Linked DNA regions of Methylosarcina fibrata AML-C10. The protein of the gene in region 2 binds, or shares a complex with, the protein of the main gene of each other region. Links are inferred from orthologs where the notes say so. Each region holds a gene or a part of one and is shown on either strand. Other genes may lie near its edges. The genes, in order: smc and A3OW_RS0119800.

Region 1 (10,477 bases), 2.9 Mb from region 2 along the record:
CGCCGGCGTTCGGCTCGATCAGGCTTAAATCGAATTTACGACCGTTCACCACCGCTTTGTTGTATTTTCGCCGTTCGTGCCAGACATAATCGCCGTAGCTCAAGGAACAGCCGCGGCGCCGGTAGGATTCGCGCCAATCGCTGTCGTTCAAGGACTGCAATTGCCCCTGTTCGATCAATTCGCGGACCACCTCCCGGCAACGCAAAAACCCTTCCCTGCCGTAACAGACCAGATCGATGTCCGAACTGTCCCGTTGCACCCCGATCAGCAAGGAACCGGTCACCCCGACCTGCGCCAGATCCACGCCTTGCTCGGTCAGCAGCCCCGCCAACAGCAACACGTCGTCTTCGACGGCATCGCGCCCGCCGTCCTCCAGGATCGCCCGGAGCCGCCGCCTGGGCTGATGATGCTCGACAATTCGGGACGTTTCGACCGCGTGCAGGTGGGTATCGAGCCTCGGCGAATAATGCAGATAATCCGCATGCCGCTGACGCAAAAACAAGTTGGCTTCCTCGGTGGCTTTTTTGCGCCAGCCGCCGTCTTCCAGGACATAGCGTAAAAAGCAGAGCACCTTGCCTTGCTCCGGATGCGAATCGACCACGGCAAACACCAGCCCTTCGGCGGTTTCGATAAAATCTTTGGGATGGAACGTCGTCATGAGGAAGAGGCGGAGAAAGCTTGACCGAAACGATTATTTTTACGGGAGTAATTAACAAAGATCATTGTCAGCCTTTATAGTTCAGACCGCAGGCCAGGAAGATTTTTCTTTCAGATTGGCGATCGTTCTGCCCGGAACGATCGCATCGTGAAGAATCAATAGATAAAACCAAAGCTTGTCGCCATTAGTTTTTGCATATTCGTTCGCAAACCCGCACCGGCGGCAGGCTATATTTAACGATCGAGGCGGCGGTTGTCGTGACCATTACCGCCCCGCCAAGCTTCAGGCTGAAATACCGGCAGGCCCGGCGGGTCCCGGCGAGATCATCCGTCGGCACCGATGAGCGCCAAATATTCCTCCTCGCTCAGGATGGGCACGCCTTTTTCTCTGGCCGCATTGATTTTTGCCGCGCCGGCCTCGGATCCCGTCACCAGAAAATCGGTCTTGCCGGTAACCGAGCCGGCCACCTTGGCCCCCAGCCGCTTGGCATCGCGAATCATGTCGTCGCGAGTGCCTTTCAGCATGGTGCCGGTAAACACGAGAACCTTTCCGGCAATGGGGCTGCTGTTTTGGCGTTGTTCCGACAAGAGGGGCGTGGATGTCAGATTGAACCCCAACTGATAAAGCTGCATGAAATCCTGCCGGATGGTGGTCAGGCTGGTAACGACCGCTTCCGCCGTTTTCTCGGCAAAGCCTTCGATACTGACGATGTCGTCCCGGCTCAAATCGAAAATACCGGTCAGGCGGTAATGCTGCAGCAGCCGTTCGCAATTGCCCAGGCCCATCCGGTGAATGCCGAAAGCGCCGAGAAAACGCCAGTCTTCGATGGCCACGTTGCGGCTGCGTTGAAGTTCGCTCAGCAGATTCTGCGAGGTTTTTTCGCCGAAACCCATCGCCTGCAATTGCGGCAAGTCGAGTTGATAGACGGCAAATACCGAATTGACGCCGTGGGCGTGCAGCTTTTCGATGGTCTTCAATCCGAAACCGTCGACGTTCGCCAGCGTCCTGAAAAAATGTTCGATGCTGTTTTCGATCTGCGCCGGGCATTTCGTCGTGTTCGGGCAGAATAGATAATCGCCGTCCCAGATCAGTTCGCTGCCGCAGCGGGGGCAGCGCTCCGGAATTTGCGGCAAACTGGGCGCGACGACCCGTTCGATTTTCGGTATGACCATGCCGGAGCGGGTCAATTCGATAACCGTGCCTTCGCCGATGCCCATTTCCCGGACCATGCCGTAATGGTGCGCCGTCGCTCTCGAAATCAGCGCGCCGCTGAGCCGGGTCGGCTCCAGTTCCGCGACCGGATTGACCCGACCGGAACGCGAAGTCTGCGGAGTAACCCGCCTGACCTTGACCAGAGCCGTTTCGATGTTGCTTTTGTAGGCTATCTGCCAGCGATGGTGATGACGGGTAGCGCCGAGGAAACTTTTGAGCACCGGATCGAGCGCTTCGAGGATGAGGCCGTCGACGTCGTAGTCGACCATCTTTGGCACCTCCTGCACGATCGCCTCGAAGTCTTCGCGCAGCTTTTCGGCGGTCCCTTCCCATCCGGGCAGGACCGCAAACGGATAAAAGACCGCCGCCCGGTTCCGGATCGCCGCCAACGCGTGTTCTTCCAGGTCTTTTTCCTTGATGATGCTGGCCTGAAAATTCCGGGGATTTTCGAAATAAACCGCCAGATGGCTGTCGAAATAGCTGCGGCTGACGACGATCTCGCCGGCGCCCTGCCCTCTTTTTCCGTTGCCGGCGACGATCAGCCCGCGCTCGAAGACGCGGCTGATGTCGGTGCCTTTGCGTCCGTCGCCGCGCGTGTACAGCACGTGGCCGTCGTCGTAGGCGGCAAAGCCGTCCAGCTTGGGCGTCGCCTTGAAGCGCAGCGAAGCGAAATCGACCTGGCATTGCTCGGCCGCTTTTTCCAGACGGCTCAGCCACTTTTCGATGCCGTCCCGGGAATAGGTTTTTTCGGTCGACAGCATGTATTCCGGCAGGGTCACCGTCTTGCCGGCGAAGGCTTTTTCCGGTTCGACCGTTTCCAGATAGGGATGATTAGGATGCCTCCGCCGAAGCTCCTGCAAGAAAACGAAATCGTAATCGTAGTCGGAGATCAGCGGCGCGCCGCCGCGGTACAGGGCATTGCAGATTTGTAAAAACTCGACCAGTTGTTCGTCGGTCAATTGGGCAGTGTCGGCCTGTGCGGCCGTTTGCTCGATCTGCGCGATCGACAGGCGTGAAGGCGTCAGCCCGCTTCGTTCGAGAACCGCTCGTTGCTCGGCAGTCAGCATCGTTATGAAATTACAAACTTTGCCGGATCAACCGCACCGTGTCGTCGGTCAGAGGCTGGCGCTGATGATCCAGAATTCTTCCGTCCAGCTCCGCTGCGACCAGTTCGATCGTGTCCAGATAGTCTTCGAATACCGAGGCGGCATCTTCCAGTTCGGCCGGCTGCATGAAGAAAACGATGCCGGGACAGTAAAACGAGTCCAGATCCTGTTCGGGAAACGTGCCGGGAGGCACCATGCTGGCGACGCCGAAATCGACCAGGCGGTTGCCGTCGAGGCGTTCGAAAATTTTCAGGTTGCCGTATTCGAGTCCGGCCAATTGAAAAGCATTGACCAGGTCAAGGCCGTTGAATCCTTCTTCCGCCTTGGCGATCACGCTGAACTGAATGATTTGCGGGGCAATGAAGCGCGGCGGCGGCTCGTCTTCTTCGATCTCCGTTTCCGGTTCATCGATCTCCCATTCGGCCGGCTCTTCGTGCCGGGCATAGCGGTCGGGGATCTCCCGCTCGTCCGCCGTTTGCCCCGCCGGCCCCAGCGGAATGATGTCGAAATCGTCGTGATCGGTTTTGATGATCAGGGACTCGTCGATTTTTCCGATGACGTCGTCTCCGTAAAAATACGTATCGCGACGAGAACGCCGGCCTTTCAGGAAGGTCCACAGCAACATGCCGACGATGACCAGCAGGCCGGTTGCAATGATAACAATTCTTAACAATTCTTTATCCATTAGGTCTCTGCCAAACTTACTGCTTCTTCAATATCAACCGCAACCATTCGGGACACGCCCGGCTCTTTCATCGTCACGCCCGCCAGTTGCTGCGCAATTTCCATGGTCGCCTTGTTGTGCGAAATATAAAGAAACTGTACGGATGCCGACATTTCTTCAACCATTTTTGAAAAGCGACCGACGTTCGCGTCGTCCAACGGCGCATCCACTTCGTCGAGCAGGCAGAAAGGCGCCGGGTTCAGCTCGAAGATCGAGAAGACCAGCGCCACCGCGGTCAAGGCTTTTTCGCCGCCCGACAGCAGATGAATGGAGCTGTTTCTTTTACCGGGCGGGCGGGCGATAATGGCGACGCCGGCCTCCAGCGCATCCTGCTCGGTCAATTCCAGGTAAGCCTGCCCTCCTCCGAACAATTTCGGAAATTTTTCCTGCAAGCCGTTATTTATTTTATCGAAAGTTTCCTTAAAACGCAGCCGGCTTTCTTTATCAATTTGATTGATCGCCTGTTCCAGCGTCTGCAGGGCTTCCACCAGGTCCGCATGCTGGGCGTTCAAAAAACTCATCCGCTCGGATTGCGATTTGTATTCTTCGATAGCGGTCAGGTTGATCGTACCCAGACGTTCAATCTGGGCCGACAAATCATCGACCCTTTTTTTCCAGGCCGTCTCGTCGGCCTGTTCCGGCAAGCCTTTCAGCACCGTTTCCGGGTCGGCTTCGATTTCCCGCAACTGTTCATTGACGGTCTGCCGGCGGACCTGGCTTTCCTGCAGTTCGAAGCGCTTGGCGTCCAGCAGTTCCTTTTGTCTTTCCAGCGACCGCTGAAGGCGCGCCTGCTCTTCGGAGCGTTGCGTAATCTCGGCTTCGATGCGCTCCTGCAGCGTACGCTGCGCTTTCAATTGTTCCTCCAGGCTGTCCTTTTGCATCAGCAGCTCGTGCAAACGCGCTTTTTCATCATCGAGCGGCCGGATCGTTTGCTGCAATTTGTGTTCGAGTTCCTGAATGCGCTGGCCGGAAGCCTGATGCTGCGTCTGCAGGCGCTCGATCTGCCGGACCAGGGAGGTTTCGGACGAGCGCTGGGTTTCGATGCGGGTCTTGACCGCGTACACCTGATGGCGCGCTTCGCCGACGGCCTGCTCGGCCGCGGCCATCGCCCTCGTCAATTCTTCATTGACGGCTTCCAGATCCTGCTTTTTCAATTCCTGATCGAGCAGATTCCGCTCGGCCTGCTCTTGAAGGCTTTTCCATTCCGCCAGCCTTTCGCTGTTGTCGGCAGTGTCCCGGAAAATGTCTTCGATTTCGTTCAAGACGTGCTCAAGCCGGCGCTGCTGCTGTTCGAGCCGGGCCGATTGCGCGCTGAATTCCGCGCTTTTGACCGCCAGTTCATTGCCCAGGCGGCTGTCCTGCTGCTGCGCCTGATCTCGTTGCACTTCGGCTTCCTTCAATCCGGCTTCGGTGTTTTCCAGAGCTTCCTCCAGGCCCGCGATTTCAGTCCGCAATTCGTCCTGCCGCCGCTTTAACTGCCGCAGTTCCTTTTCGCGCTGTAAAACGCCGGCTTTACTGTCCTTGTCCCGAATGATCCTGACCCAACCCGGACCGAACCAGGCCCCGTCGGGCGTGACGATGGATTCGTAGGCCTTGATTTTCGCCGACGAAGCGCGGGCGATCTCGGCATTTTCGGCGCAATACACTCCCGTCAACAAACCGGACAGGCTCCACGGCGACGCTATCTTGTCCAGCAAGGGAACGAGCGGCCCCTGGACGGGAGCTGGGGCTTCGGCGCCGGTTTCGAAGAGCGTGACCGATTCGTCGTCCAGACTCTGCAAAAAAGAAACCGCCTGCTCGGCGCTGTCGAGGCAGATGGCGTCCAGATAGCCGCCCAGCACCGTTTCCACCGCCCTTTCCCAGCCGGACTGCACCTCCAGGAATTCGGCAAGGCGCCGATTGTCGTGCAGATGCACGGACTCCAGCCAGACGCTCAGTTTTTTGTTATCCTTGCCCATCGCATGCTGCTGCAATAATTCCAGCGAGGTGATCTTGCCCCGCACGCTCTGAAGTTCGGAACGGCGGCCGTGCAAATCGTCATGGATCTGTTTGAGCTGCTGCCGCCGGCTGCGAATCCGTTGATGCAATTCCTCGAGCTGGTCCCGCAGTTCGCTACGCTGGGCTTCGATCATTTCGACATGATTTTCCAGCGCTTCGATTTCGTCTTGCAAATGACTCGACTCCAGCTCGCTGCGTTCGCTTTGCAGCCTGTCCATGCGAATCTGCAACTGCCGATTCTGATCTTCCAGATGCTGAGCCTTGACCCGCTGCACTTCGGCCTGCTCCTTGTATTTTGAATTTTCGGTCCGGTAAGTTTCCCACTGCTGCTGCCAGGAACGCATTTTCTGCTGGGATTCCTGCTGCAACAGCAAGGTCTCCTGCTGGCGCTCCTCGGCGATCAGCAATTCTTCCTCAGCGGCGGACAGAGATTCCTTGATGCTTTCGAGCTGCTGCAAATCGGTTTCGAGCTCGACTCCGGACTGTTCGATCAGTTGCCGGGTGCGCTCGATTTCCCGCGAGGTTTCCTGCCGGCTGTTCTCGCTGTGCCTGATGGCCTGTTCCAGGCTGCCGACTTCGGCAACGGCACGGTAATAATCGCTTTGCGAACGGTTTAATTGCTGCTGCTGGCTTTTATGTTCCACCCGCTTGGCTTCAAGAAGGCTCTCCATCTCACGCAACTGAACGAACAATCGGTTGTGCTCGCCGGCCACTTCCTGAAGCCTGGCTTCCAGTGCTTTTCCGGCAAGATCATACGTATTCCAGCGCATCGCCAACAGTTCGAGCCTGAACTGGCGCTCCTGCTTCTTCAGTTCGGTGTATTTTTCCGCTTTTTCCGCCTGTTTTTGCAGATGTTTAAGCTGTTTATCGACTTCTTCGCGCACGTCCTCAAGCCGGTCGAGATTTTCTCGGGTATTGCGCATGCGGGTTTCCGTCTCCATGCGCCTTTCCTTATACTTGGAGATGCCGGCGGCTTCTTCGATGTGGACTCTCAAATCCTCCGGCTTGGCTTCGACCATCCTCGAAATCGTGCCTTGTTCGATGATCGCGTAGCTTCTGGAGCCGAGTCCGGTCCCCAGAAAAATGTCGGTAATGTCCTTGCGTCGGCAGCGCGCGCCGTTCAGCAAAAACAGGGACTGGCCGTCCCGGCTTACCTGGCGCTTTATGGAAATGGACGAATAATGGGCATATTCCCCGCCCAGTTTGCCTTCGCTGTTGTTGAACACCAGTTCGACCGAGGCGGTGCTGACCGGTTTGCGCGTGGACGAACCGTTAAAGATGACGTCGGCCATGCTGCCGCCGCGCAGGTGTTTGGCCGAGCTTTCGCCCATCACCCAGCGCACCGCGTCGATGATGTTCGATTTGCCGCAGCCGTTGGGACCGACGATGGCGGTCAGATTGCCGGAGATGGGGATCGCCGTCGGATCGACAAAAGATTTAAAACCCGAAAGTTTGATTTTTTCAAGCTTCATTAGGGGAGGAACCGTCGAGCGTTATGATTTATAACGAATAAACAAGCTATTATCGATGATATTGCATGATCTTTCGACTTTTTTATCGGCCCGCCGGGAAATGAGTTCAAGAAGGGCCTACTTTTCGGCCGCTCTTCCCTCACGCTCAAGCAGAGTTAATCAGCCGTGCGCCGATTCGGTAAAGCCGCGCCGTTAAAAGCTGTCCGCCTTGGCCCTGGCCTGACGGGCGCCTTTGTAGTCACGCCGCAATTCCCTGGCGTGGGCAATCAATAACCAACTGTGCCTTTTTAATTGCCTGTCCTTGCCGGCCAGCAGAGCGGATTTCTTCGCGAGATCTTCCGCTTCCTGAGGTTTCGACTGTTTTAGCCTTAACAAGGCCAGCTTGTAGTACAAAGCCGGATTTCTCGGCTCGATTTTAAGAGCCCGGTCGATGCTGGCCGCCGCCCCATCGACATTGCCGAGCTGGGTGCTCTGGTTGGCGGCAACGACTAACGCGCCGATCGCCGGCGATAAGGAGGCCGGAGGATCGATGGGCTGGAACGGAGTCATCGGCATGATCTCAGGCTCCGGAGCGATCTCCTGTTTTGGCGCTGCGGCCTGTTCGGGCGCAGGAACGGGAGCCGGCTTTTCCGTATCCGGAACCTCGGACGAAGGACTGTCGGTCTGAGACGGCTCCGGCTCGGCGAAAAATCCCTGTTGCTCCGAATCCTCGGCCCGTCCCTGATCCTGGACCGAACCGTCTTCCTGAGGCATCACTTCGATGGGCGTCAGTTTCTGCTCGAAGTTTTGAAGAGGCTCCGTTTTTACCACCGATTGCGGCGGCGCCGGCATGACCGGTTTAGTCATTGCCTGCGGGCTTTGCCTGGGGGGCGTAGCCTGAACGATTCTTCCTTGCCGGCCGCCGTATACGGGCGCAGGAGGCTGTTTTTCATATAAACCGGCGCAGCCCGCCAGCATCAAAGTAAAACAGAAAATCAAAAAAAATCGCTGATAGAACATGCTAATTCTCGATAAATTCCGGAATTTAACTTGGAAAGCCATTCAATTTCCGAACGGAGCCCTTTCCGTCGGCCCATAATAATTCATATCGGCAAGCATCCTGAGTTTCACGCCCTTGCCGTCGATGGCCAACCGTCGAAAGGCTTCGGAAATGACCATGCTTTTAATTCCGTCCACGGTACCATATCTGAGGCGAAACAATGTATTTTTCTTGCCTTCGGGCAGGCGGCTCATGAGTTCGGTTATTCTACGGTCGATCAGCTCTCTGGCGATTGCCAACTGTATTGCCGTCTCGTCCTTCGTTTCAGACCGGGAGCTTTTCCCGCATGAATCCGGGTTGCTCCGACTTCCTTTTCCAAAACGGCCGGCCATTTCACTCAATCGCTTGCTTTGACTCGGATCCAGGAGAGTGCGATGCTCGTCGACGTTTACTTTTAGTCGTTTTTTATCGTGGCTTTTTGAGTGATCTTCGGTCATCTCGAATTTTCGCTTTGGGAAATTAAATGCCGGCACCACACTAACGATTGTGGCTGCGCCGCTCGATGGGACGCCGTAAGATTAATCGCTTAGCAGCCATCAGGCCGGCAATCAACCGCCTCCTTTTTGCCCAGGAAAACAAAGAATCGGCCATCGGGAAGCGCGAAGGCAACCATCTCTCAATGGGTTTCCGAAAAAACAGGGTGGAGAATGAATGGGACTCGGCTCGCCCAGACTCTGCATCGAAAAGAATCTACCGATTCCAGCAATAATTACGGGAAAAGAAGAAAATAATGGTGAGGAAACACAAAACAAAGGCCGCTGCGGACTCGGTGCGAGCGGCCTAAGCATGACTTTATTTTGAAAACGGCTTATTGCTCGTCATCAGGATGTGGAGCAAATACCCATTTCAACAAGGCAAGCACTGCACCTACAACAACCAGTAAGCCAACAATGCCAGCCGGTGTTTTTAAAGTCTCAGTCAAATCTAAGATAAACCCCATATATGTCCTACCTATAATTTTAAATTTAAGAATTGCTAGATGATTAGCAAGTGGAAGCTACATAATACTTTAGGTGAAGCTAAAGTCAAGGCTTATTGTTGATGAAAGCGACTAAAAAACTCTATTATAGTTCATTATTGCCTTTGCAAAATAAATGCTCGATAGCCGTTGAGGTTTAGTTTAAACTTCGTGCTTTATTGATTTAAACAGGGCTGGAGATATGATCGAAAGATACATTAAAATAGCACCGCTGGCGGCGGTTTTTTGTGCTTTATCGGTGAATGCGGACGTCATGCTGAAAGACAAGTCCGAAATTCTCGGCAAATGGAAGTTGTATGCGGAAGCCGGCAAACTGGACGGAGAGAAAAAACATGTAGACATTGAGTGGGATTTTGCCAACGACGGTATTCTTCATACGACAGCGACGGATTCCCTTGGCCGGACCCAGGAAATGAAAATAGCGGTCAATTATTCGGTAGAAGACGGGTCGATCAAAAAGGAGATTGCTCCAGGCCGGGGAAAATACGAATACTGCAAGGTGGTCGAAAAAGACGACGCCAAAATGACGATAAAATGTACGTTTCAATACTTTTTTCTAACAAAAAAATAAAATAATAATTCACAAAAGGGTGTAGCTATGATCGGTGGTATAATAATGATTTTTACCGTTCTTTGGGTTTATCAATCGGCGGTAAAAGCGAAATCGGACAAAGTACTGATGTGGGTAGCCATCAGCGCCGGCGTGTTTTTTGCCGTGCAGATGCTGCTGGTCCAGGCCAATGTTTATATTCTCGAAGCAATCAGAGGCAGCGGTGCCGATAGCAATTACGAGCGGGATTTGCTGAGCGTGGGAGACCGCAAGAACGAAGGCGGTTTTCAAGGCGCCGGCGGATTTCTCCTGTCGGTATTTTTCGAATTAATGCCGCCTATCGCCGGCTTTCTGGCGGTAGCCGTGATGCGCCTCAAATTCATAACCAAAGAAAGCTTCAACGTCTCCAATTTGTTCGGCGGCATTAAAGACATGTTTAAAAGCGTGGCTCAAAGCTTCAAAGCGCCGGAATAAGGCTGTTCAGCCCATCATAAAAAAAAAGCTCAAGCCGGACTTGAGCTTTTTTTATGGGTTCGAATGAAGCCGGACTCTCAATACATTCGATCCCGGAAAAACCGTAACGAAAAATTACGAGCCGACAATCCTGGAAACAATGAAGATCAGCCCGCCGACAAAAAGCGCAATGAAAATCAATCCTGCAATGATATAAACGGGAAGCGAACCCTGTTCAAAATCCTTCAATCTGTTTTTATCGCTTTGCACGCCGAAGGCTGCTGAC
Region 2 (9,397 bases):
GCACGGCGTACTCGCGCTCGATCTGGGTGGAAGGATGCATCAGGCGATTGGCCAGTTCGCCGTTATTGGTGACCAGCAATAATCCGGAAGTATTGATGTCCAGCCGACCGACCGCGATCCAGCGGGCCGTGTCCAGTTTGGGCAACTGGCTGAATATCGTAGGGCGGCCTTCGGGATCGCGGCGGGTCACGACTTCGCCGACCGGCTTGTGATAGATCAGCACGCGGGTCGGCTGCCGAGCGAATTTCTGCCAGTGCACGACCCGGTCGTTGACCTGCAAATGGTCTCCCGGCCGTAACCTGGCGCCCAAACCGATCACCGCGCCGTTGATCCTTACCCGGCCTTCGGCGATCCAGCGTTCGATTTCCCGCCGGGAACCGAGGCCGCCGCGCGCCAGCACTTTCTGGATGCGCTCCCCGAGCGCCGGCGCTTCGTCGTCTCTATTTTTGGCCGTGTTTTTGATCTTTGGCTCACTCGACCGTTTCGGCGAGCTCTTCTCTTGTTTCCTGTTTTTCACTCTCTACCTGTAAGGGGGGCTGCGCGGAATCCAGCGACAAGTCGAGATCCTGAATCTCTTGCAAAGTCGGCAGTTCGTTGAGCGATTTGATGTTGAAATAGTCCAGAAATTGCTTGGTGGTGCCGTACAAGCCGGGGCGGCCCGGAACTTCCTTGTGCGCCACGACCCTGACCCATTCGCGGTCGAGCAGCGTCTGGATAATGCTGGAACTGACGCTGACGCCGCGGATATCCTCGATGTCGCCGCGGGTGACCGGCTGCCGGTAGGCGATGATGGCCAGCGTTTCCAGCAGGGCGCGGGAATATTTCGGCGGTTTTTCTTCGAACAGGCGCGAGACCCAGCGGGACAACTCCTGTTTGACCTGAAACCGGTAGCCGCTGCCTACCTGCTTCAATTCGATCGGACGCTGTTGGTATTCCTCGGCGATATCCTCGATCGCCGCCTGAATGACCGGCAGATCGGGCTGCTCTATTTCCGGGAACACCTGCTGAATCTCTTTGCAGGTCATAGGCCGATTGGCGGCAAATAAAATGGCTTCAACTATGCGTTTGATTTCCACGTCGACTTCAAGCAGTTCAGGTAGGCAAAACGGTGCGGGCGCTTCTAACGCACAACTCATCGAAGGGCTCGGGCTGGAGGATTTCGATGAGTCCTTCCTTGGCAAGCTCGAGAATGGCCAGAAACGAGACAACGACCCCGGGTCGGCCTTCCCTTCGAATGAATAGCTGCGAAAAAAGGAGACTATCCGTTCCTTTAAGGTTTTCCAGAATGGTTGACATTCGCTCACGGACTGATAAGGGTTCTTTGGTGATATGGTGATGGCTCAGTTGTTCCACTCGTTTGAGGACATCCTGAAACGCCAGCAAAAGTTCTTTTAACTGAACGTCCGGCAGCTTTTTCTCGACCGCCAGAGTCGACGTATCGACGCCGAAGGTAAAAATGTCCCGTTCGATCCGGGGCAGCCGATCCAGCTCTTCGGCAGCATTTTTGATGCATTCGTATTCCTGGAGCCTGCGGATCAGGGTCGCCCTCGGATCTTCCTCTTCTTCCTCGCCTTCGGGTTGACGGGGCAGCAGCATGCGCGACTTGATTTCCGCCAGCAACGCCGCCATCACCAGATATTCCGCCGCCAGCTCCATGTTGAGCTGGTTCATCATCCGGATATAGGCGATGTATTGATGAGTGATTTGCGCGATGGGGATGTTCACGATGTCCAGATTCTGTCTTCTGATCAAATACAGCAATAAGTCCAGCGGGCCCTCGAACAGCTCCAGAATGACTTCAAGCGCATCGGGCGGAATGTACAGATCGTCCGGCAACTGATTGATGGGGGTGCCGTTGACGACTGCGATCACCGGCATATCCGGCATGACCGTGAGTTCTTCAATCATCTATGCAATCAAAGCGAATCGTCTCGCAGAAACGGGGGCATGTTCACGAGCCGCCCCTTTATTAAATGCCGGCAATCGATAAAAAGAGCTTCTGCGCGACATACAAGGGATATTCCAGAATAACATTCAAAACTCTAGTATAGAGCAACAACAAGAGAATGATGAATCCGTAGCGTTCCAGCCGATTATACTGCCATGCCCAATAATGGGGCAAAAACCCGGTGACTATCCGGCTTCCGTCCAGCGGCGGAATCGGCAGAAGATTCACCAGCGCCAGCACCAGATTGATCGATATGCCCGCGATGCCGGCATAGATCAGCGGCAGCGAAATCGCTTCCACGGCGATAATCACGCCCAGGCGGGCCAATAAGGCCCAGCCGACGGCCATCAGCAAATTGGCGCCGGGACCGGCCAGGGCGACCCAAGCCATATCTTTGAGCGGTTTTTTAAAATTCCTGGCGTCGACCGGAACGGGTTTGGCCCAGCCGAAGATGAAACCGGTACCCGACAGTAACAACAAGCCGGGAAGAATGACGGTTCCCAGCCAGTCGATGTGCTTGAGCGGATTCAACGTCAACCGGCCCAACTGATAAGCGGTGTTGTCGCCGAATTTCCTGGCGACCCAGCCGTGCGCGACTTCGTGCACGGTAATCGCAAAAATGACTGGAAGTATCCATACCACGATCCGCTGCATCAGCGTCAATTCATTCATCATAATTCTGTCGTCTCGATCAATCTAACATGGGCGCCATACCAATACCCTGCCGGATGATTTCAGGGCCTTTATTGGTAAATTCAATTACGGTGGTCTCGGCAAACTCGATATTGCCGGCATCGATCACCAAATCCAGTTGATGCTCCAGCCTTTCCCGAATTTCGTAGGGATCGGACAGGCCGTCGGTCTCTCCGGGCAAAATCAAGCTGGTGCTCAACAAAGGCTCTTCGAGTTCTTTCACCAGCAGCATCGCCACGGCATGGTCCGGAATGCGCACGCCGATGGTTTTTTTCCTGAGATGCTGCAGCCGGCGCGGAACTTCCCGGGTGGCTTCGAGGATAAAAGTAAAAGGGCCGGGCGTCAGCGCCTTGATCATTCGATAAGCGTCATTGCCTATTTTGGTAAAGGTCGATACCTGCGCCAGATCCTTGCAGACCAGCGTAAAGTTGTGCTTGTCGTCCAATTGCCGGATCCGTCGAATCCGATCCATCGACTGCTTGTCGCCGATATGGCAACCGATGGCGTACGAAGAGTCGGTGGGATAGGCGACGACGCCGCCTTCCCGTACGATCTCCACGGTTCGGTGGATTAGCCGCAGTTGCGGATTATCGGGATGAATTGCAAAAAACTGAGCCATTTTATCGAAAAACCGGAGACAAAGAAGGACATTATACCGTATTAGCGCTCCGATTCTTTTTTTGCAACCTGGTCCCGCAAATAAACGGGCATCGCTTCCTCGACCGGCACGGCCAGCCCCCGTTCGAAGCCATGCGCTCCCAAGCGCGCGACCGCGCCCGCTCTCGGCAGATGATCGGCTTCGATACCGTCTAGACGGCCCGCCAGCCGTTTCGCCAGTTCTTCCCGGTAAACGCCCCAGCCGGTGCCGATGCCGACCCCGCGGAGGTCGGGAAACTCGATCTTATCCGCCGGAATGACCCGTTCCGGGCCTATTAACTCGGCATAACCCTTCTCGCCTCTCCGATAGACGCCCCAGTAAATTTCTCCCATTCGGGCATCCATCGCGGTAAACGCCACCTCGGCCGAGTTCCGGTCGAAGAACTCTTGCGCCAAGGCCGCCAGCGTGGAAACCGGAACGATCGGCAAGTCGGCGCCGAAGGCAATGCCCTGGATGATGCCGGTGGCAATGCGCACGCCGGTGAACGAACCGGGTCCCCGGCCGAAAGCCAGTCCGTCCAGATCGCGGGGCCTAAGCCCTGCCTCCGCCATCAAGCCGTCGATCATCGGCAAGACCAGGCGGGTATGGTCCCTTTGGGTGCGCTGATAACGTTCGATTACGGCGCAATCGATCCATAGCGCCGCCGAACAGGCTTCGGTTGCGGTTTCCACCGCCAGTAATTTCATTGAGCTCGTCCCAAATCGTATTATGATACTCTAACCCGCCCTTGAAAAGGGAGCATCAAACCGGCTAAAAAAGTTGTCCGGAATCCGGGAGGCAGGGCTAAGGACGCACCTCGGGCCAGCCAGGCCACATACAGAAAGGAAGAACGAAGATTAAATCGTTCCGGACCGGCGGTTATCGGGAGGGGCGGCTTTTTCGAGCTGCCGGCGAAATTCTTCCAGTTGGCGCAGTAATTCCTCGCTGAACGACTTGAGCTGATTTTCAAAGAGCGGTATTTGCCGTTCCAGCTCCTTATTAATGGTATCGCCGATCGTCCTGAGGCTTTTGAAAAGCGCTCCCAAAGGCAGCAAGGAAAGATTGTCCAGCGTGGCCTGATAATCGACTTGCCATTGCCGATTTTCTTTCAATAAAACCGTTTCGAAAGACAGCACCTTGTTTTCGGGCTTTTTCAGGGTAAGAATCGTGAAGACTCTTGCATTGCTGCCGTCCACGTCCACCGAACCCGTGTCGACCGAGCCGTTTTCCAGATTTTGCTGTTTTACGACGAGATTTCGAGTCTCCGGCGTTGTGTGTTTTCTCGCGGACTCCAGATCGCCCCGCACCATGGCTTCCCAGAACGAAGCGGTCACCTGCTCCGGCGGAGCCACGGTCTGACAGCCGGACAGCACCCACAATAAAACAAAAAGCCCGGCGGTCGAGACCGGGCTTGTCTTAGTCGGCTTGAAAGAAACGGCCGAAATCGACGGCTTACTCGTCACCGCCGAATACTCCGAACAGTTGCAGCAAGCTCAGAAACAAATTGTAAACCGACACGTACAGCGACACGGTCGCCAGAATGTAATTGGTTTCACCACCGTGCACGATTTCGCTGGTCTGAAACAGGATCATGCCGGACATCAGCAAAATGAACATCGCCGATACCGCCAGCGACAGAGCGGGCAGCGTGAAGAAAATCGCGCCGAGCCCGGCCAGAAAGGCCACCAGGACGCCGACCATCAGAAAACCGCCCATGAAGCTGAAATCTTTCCGTGTCGTCAGAGCATAGCCGGAAAGGCCCAGAAAGATCACGCCGGTACCGCCCAGCGCCATCATGATCAACTCGTGGCCGTTGCTGAAAACCTTGAGATACATGTTCAGGATCGGACCGAGAGTCAAGCCCATGAATCCGGTCAACGCAAACACCCAAAGCAGTCCCCAGGCGCTGTTGCTGAATTTGGTGGTCAGGAAAAGCAGACCGAAATAACCCACCAGAGTGAGGATCACGCCGGGATGGGGCAAATTCAGAACCATCGCCAAACCTGCGGTCAGCGCGCTAAAAAGCAACGTCATGGACAACAGCAGATAGGTGTTTTTCAGCATTTTGTTGGTCGTCAGGATGCCGACTTCCGGACGAGAGATAGAAGTATACGTTTTCATTTTATTTGGAGTCCTTAAAAAATAATCAACAAAGAAAGTGGTTAAATCTTACAAGAGTTGCCTGCAATTTGTAAAAATATTGAGAACGAGATCAATCGAATCGACCGGTCGAAAATCTAAAAATCTCAAACTAAGACCGATACGTTCGAAAAATGTTCACCGAAAGCGGTCCGCAAGCTTTCCGAAAGAGCGTCCGAAGGGAAAAGCTCAAGCCGCTTCGTTGGCATCGACGACGCACAAGGCCGCCATGTTCACGATCCGGCGCACCGTAGCCGCCGGCGTCAGGATATGCACCGGGCGGGCGCAGCCGAGCAGCACCGGCCCGATCGCAACGCCGCTGCCGGAGGCGACTTTGAGCAGATTATAGGCGATATTGGCGGCGTCGATGTTGGGAAACACCAACAGATTGGCGCTGCCTTTCAGCCTCGAATCCGGCATCATCTCCTTCAACAGTTCGTAATCCAGCGCGGTATCGCCGTGTATTTCCCCTTCCACTTCCAGATCCGGCGCCCTTTGCCGGATCATCGCCAGGGCTTCCCGCATCTTTTTCGCCGACTCGCTGTTGCTGGTGCCGAAGTTGGAATGAGACAGGAGGGCGGCGCGCGGCACCAGTCCGAAGCGGCGCATCTGTTCCGCGGCCAGCAGCGTAATCTCGGCCAGTTGTTCCGCGGTCGGATGGTGATTGACGTGCGTGTCGACCAGAACCAACTGGCGGTCGGGCAACACGAGCCCGTTCATCGCCGCGTACACCGTGGCTCCCGGACGCTTGCCCAGCACTTGATCGATGTAATTGAGATGCATGTCGGTCGTGCCGAACGTACCGCAGATCATGCCGTCGGCATAGCCTTTGTGCATCAGCATCGCGCCGATCAGAGTATTGCGCCGGCGCATTTCCAGCTTGGCGTACTGCTCGGTGACGCCTTTGCGGACGGTCATCGCCAGATAAGTCGTCCAGAAATCGCGGTAGCGTTCGTCGAACTCCGGATTCACCACCTGGACGTCGGCGCCGGGCCGGAGCCGCAGGCCGTATTTTTCGATCCGGTACTGCAGGACCGCAGGCCGGCCGATCAGAATGGGGCAGGCGATTTTCTCATCGACCAGAATCTGGGCCGCGCGCAGCACCTTTTTTTCTTCCCCCTCGGCAAACACGATGCGTTTTTTCGCCTCGGGCGCGCTCTTGGCGAGCCGGAACACCGGTTTCATGAAAGGACCGCTGAGATACACGAATTGCTGCAAGCGCTCGATGTAAGCCGGCATGTCCTGAATCGGCCGGGCGGCGACGCCGGACGCTTCCGCGGCCAGGGCGATGGCGGGAGCGATTTTGGTCATCAGACGCGGATCGAAAGGTTTGGGGATCAGATAATCGGGGCCGAAAGACAGGTTGTCGATGCCGTAAATGCTGGCGACGACATCGGATTGCTCGGCCTCAGCCAGTTCGGCGATCGCATGGACCGCGGCAATTTCCATCGCCCGCGTGATGGTCGTGGCGCCGCAGTCCAGGGCGCCCCGAAAAATATACGGAAAGCACAGCGCATTATTGACCTGGTTCGGATAATCGGAGCGTCCGGTCGCTATGATCGCGTCGTCGCGCACCGCTTTCACTTCTTCGGGTAAAATTTCGGGGGTCGGATTGGCCAGGGCCAGCACCAGCGGCCGCGGCGCCATGGTTTTGACCATCTCCGGCTTCAATACGCCGCCTGCCGACAAGCCCAAAAAAATGTCCGCGCCGTGCATCACTTCGGCCAGCGTTCTGGCCGTGGTCTCACGGGCAAAACGCGCCTTATTGGCGTCCACCGATTCGGTCCGGCCTTGATAGACGACGCCCAGGTGATCGGTCACGATCATGTTTTCGATCGGAAAGCCCAGTTCGACGATCAAATCGAGGCAGGCCAGGGCCGCGGCGCCCGCGCCGGACACGACCAGCTTGCATTGTTTGATGTCTTTGCCGACAATCTTCAGCCCGTTCAAAATAGCGGCGCCGACAATAATCGCGGTGCCGTGCTGATCGTCGTGAAACACCGGGATGTTCATGCGCTCGCGCAATCGGCGCTCGATGTAAAAACATTCCGGCGCCTTGATGTCTTCCAGATTGATCCCGCCGAAAGTCGGCTCCAGAGCGGCGATGACGTCGCACAGCTTGTCCGGGTCCGGCTCGTTGATTTCGATGTCGAAGACGTCGATACCGGCGAATTTCTTGAACAACACCCCCTTGCCTTCCATCACCGGCTTGGCCGCCAGAGGGCCGATGTTGCCGAGGCCCAGCACCGCGGTTCCGTTGCTGATGACGGCGACCAAATTGCCGCGCGCAGTGTATTTGAAAACGTTGGCCGAATCCGCGGCGATTTCCTCGGAGGCCGCCGCGACGCCCGGCGAATAAGCCAGAGAAAGGTCGCGCTGGTTGGCCAACGGCTTGGTCGAGTTCACGCTGATTTTGCCGGGCACAGGAAACGCATGGTATTCCAGCGCGGCTTCACGCAACTGTTTACGGAGAAGATCCTTGGAATCTGAAGAAGTCATGCTCTGATACCGTCCTTTCGTTACGTTCGGGAACGTCCCGATTGTAGCAGAGAAACTTCTTTAACTTTTAATGTTTATGGAACTTTGGCGGGCTATAAAAAAATCCCGTCCGGAATGGCAAAAGCAGGAGTCAACAGGAAAAAAACAGCACAGAACCGGCACAAGGACATGTCGTTCCGATCCTTTTCATGGAACGACATGCTTTAGCCCAATGAATCAAGCTCACTTTAACGGTAGATTACTTAATAGCCGGTCATGGAAAACCATTTGTCTTCCGAACCTGCCAGCACCATGACGATCGGCGCGACGCAGGGTCTGGGCAACTCTATTTGCGCGACAATGTCGGAGTTGCCTTTCACGGTGGCCGGAAATCCTTCCGTAACGACGTTCTGCTCGACCACGGCGCCGCTTTCTTCGGTCAGACAACTGACCAGCGCGCGAAATTGCGTCTCGTCATTGGTGCCCCTCAGATTTTCCGGAACGCTGGGATCGTCCGGAAAAACCAAGCCGCGAATCCGGATAATCAAGCGTCCGTCGGAAAAAAGCTTGCCCTTGGCCGATTTCAGGATCCAGGGGAGCTCGTCGCCGTTCACGCCCCGGACCGGATTGGTTTCTCCTAGAAAAGAGCCGGCCACCCCATACATGGTTTTGAAGCTGAGAACCAGCTTCTTGCCCGGCCGGGAATAATCCGTCCCGTAATCCTGCGCCGAGAGTGCCAACGGCGCCGAAATAAAGCAGAAAAACAGCACTAATTTGATCATGCGATTCATAACCCCTCCTCGACAATTGCCTTGTAAAAATTCAATCAGAGACGTGCAGGCCGGATGAACCTACAAATTAGCGATTGAACTACAAGAAAAAAAGTTCCCGCTTTTTTCCGAACGTCTCGTTTAAAAACGAAGGCGAGTTAAACAACCCCACAGCGGTACGAAAATGCCATCGAATTCAGTAAAAGAACGCTATAATCGAAAACACGGTTTCATTAACGGCCGGCTTTCAACTTCTGTCAAAACATGCGTTGGGTTATTATCGATAAAATACTGGGAAATCGGGAAGTCAAGCTCAGGAATTGGCCGACCTTCAGGTTCCTGGCTTTGACGGCGGCGGCCGCCGCGTTCCTGGCCTTTTTCATTAAAGTAGCCGAGGAAGTGGTCGAAGGCGATACCCATGCCGTCGACCGATGGCTGCTGATGCTGCTTCGGGACGCCGGGGACGCCACCGATCCGCTCGGCCCCGTCTGGTTCGAAGATTTTGTGCGCGATATTACCGCTCTCGGCAGTCCCGCCGTGCTGGGGCTTTTTATTCTGATTACGGTCTTCTTTCTGTTCCTGGCAGGACAAAAACGCCTGTCGTGGTTCGTGCTGGCGGCCACCGTGAGCGGAACCCTGGCCGTGACGATTTTAAAAGAAGGTTTCGACCGCCCTCGTCCGGATCTCGGTCCCGGCGGAATCTATGTCTATACGGCCAGTTTTCCAAGCGGC

Evidence for each region.
Region 1: the proteins of A3OW_RS0119800 (region 2) and smc are in contact, whole or in part, in a crystal structure (PDB 3ZGX), measured with the Bacillus subtilis proteins. The link is inferred for Methylosarcina fibrata AML-C10 from one-to-one orthologs.

Annotation. Positions count from the first base shown.
Region 1 is NZ_KB889965.1:1,310,126-1,320,602, forward strand. The notes cover bases 3,461-7,536. They hold smc (chromosome segregation protein SMC), read right to left. Parts: upstream 7,171-7,536; coding sequence 3,661-7,170; downstream 3,461-3,660. Other genes in these bases: A3OW_RS0106325 (cell division protein ZipA C-terminal FtsZ-binding domain-containing protein), read right to left, coding at 3,461-3,661; A3OW_RS26290 (tetratricopeptide repeat protein), read right to left, coding at 7,363-7,536. In the rest of the region: A3OW_RS0106315 (hypothetical protein), read right to left, coding at 1-658; A3OW_RS0106320 (BRCT domain-containing protein), read right to left, coding at 982-2,937; more of A3OW_RS0106325, read right to left, coding at 2,948-3,460; more of A3OW_RS26290, read right to left, coding at 7,537-8,211; A3OW_RS0106340 (hypothetical protein), read right to left, coding at 8,212-8,646; A3OW_RS0106350 (hypothetical protein), read left to right, coding at 9,370-9,759; A3OW_RS0106355 (hypothetical protein), read left to right, coding at 9,805-10,212; A3OW_RS26950 (DUF2970 domain-containing protein), read right to left, coding at 10,327-10,477. UniProt on the Bacillus subtilis protein: Required for chromosome condensation and partitioning.
Region 2 is NZ_KB889965.1:4,213,266-4,222,662, reverse strand. The notes cover bases 1-2,996. They hold A3OW_RS0119800 (segregation and condensation protein A), read right to left. Parts: upstream 1,909-2,996; coding sequence 1,093-1,908; downstream 1-1,092. Other genes in these bases: A3OW_RS0119790 (L-threonylcarbamoyladenylate synthase), read right to left, coding at 2,640-2,996; A3OW_RS0119795 (site-2 protease family protein), read right to left, coding at 1,970-2,623; scpB (SMC-Scp complex subunit ScpB), read right to left, coding at 471-1,076; rluB (23S rRNA pseudouridine(2605) synthase RluB), read right to left, coding at 1-517. In the rest of the region: more of A3OW_RS0119790, read right to left, coding at 2,997-3,260; tRNA (adenosine(37)-N6)-threonylcarbamoyltransferase complex dimerization subunit type 1 TsaB, read right to left, coding at 3,302-3,985; A3OW_RS0119780 (hypothetical protein), read right to left, coding at 4,136-4,741; A3OW_RS0119775 (Bax inhibitor-1/YccA family protein), read right to left, coding at 4,731-5,399; A3OW_RS0119770 (NADP-dependent malic enzyme), read right to left, coding at 5,607-7,916; A3OW_RS0119765 (hypothetical protein), read right to left, coding at 8,159-8,686; A3OW_RS0119760 (phosphatase PAP2 family protein), read left to right, coding at 8,930-9,397. UniProt on the Bacillus subtilis protein: Participates in chromosomal partition during cell division. May act via the formation of a condensin-like complex containing Smc and ScpB that pull DNA away from mid-cell into both cell halves.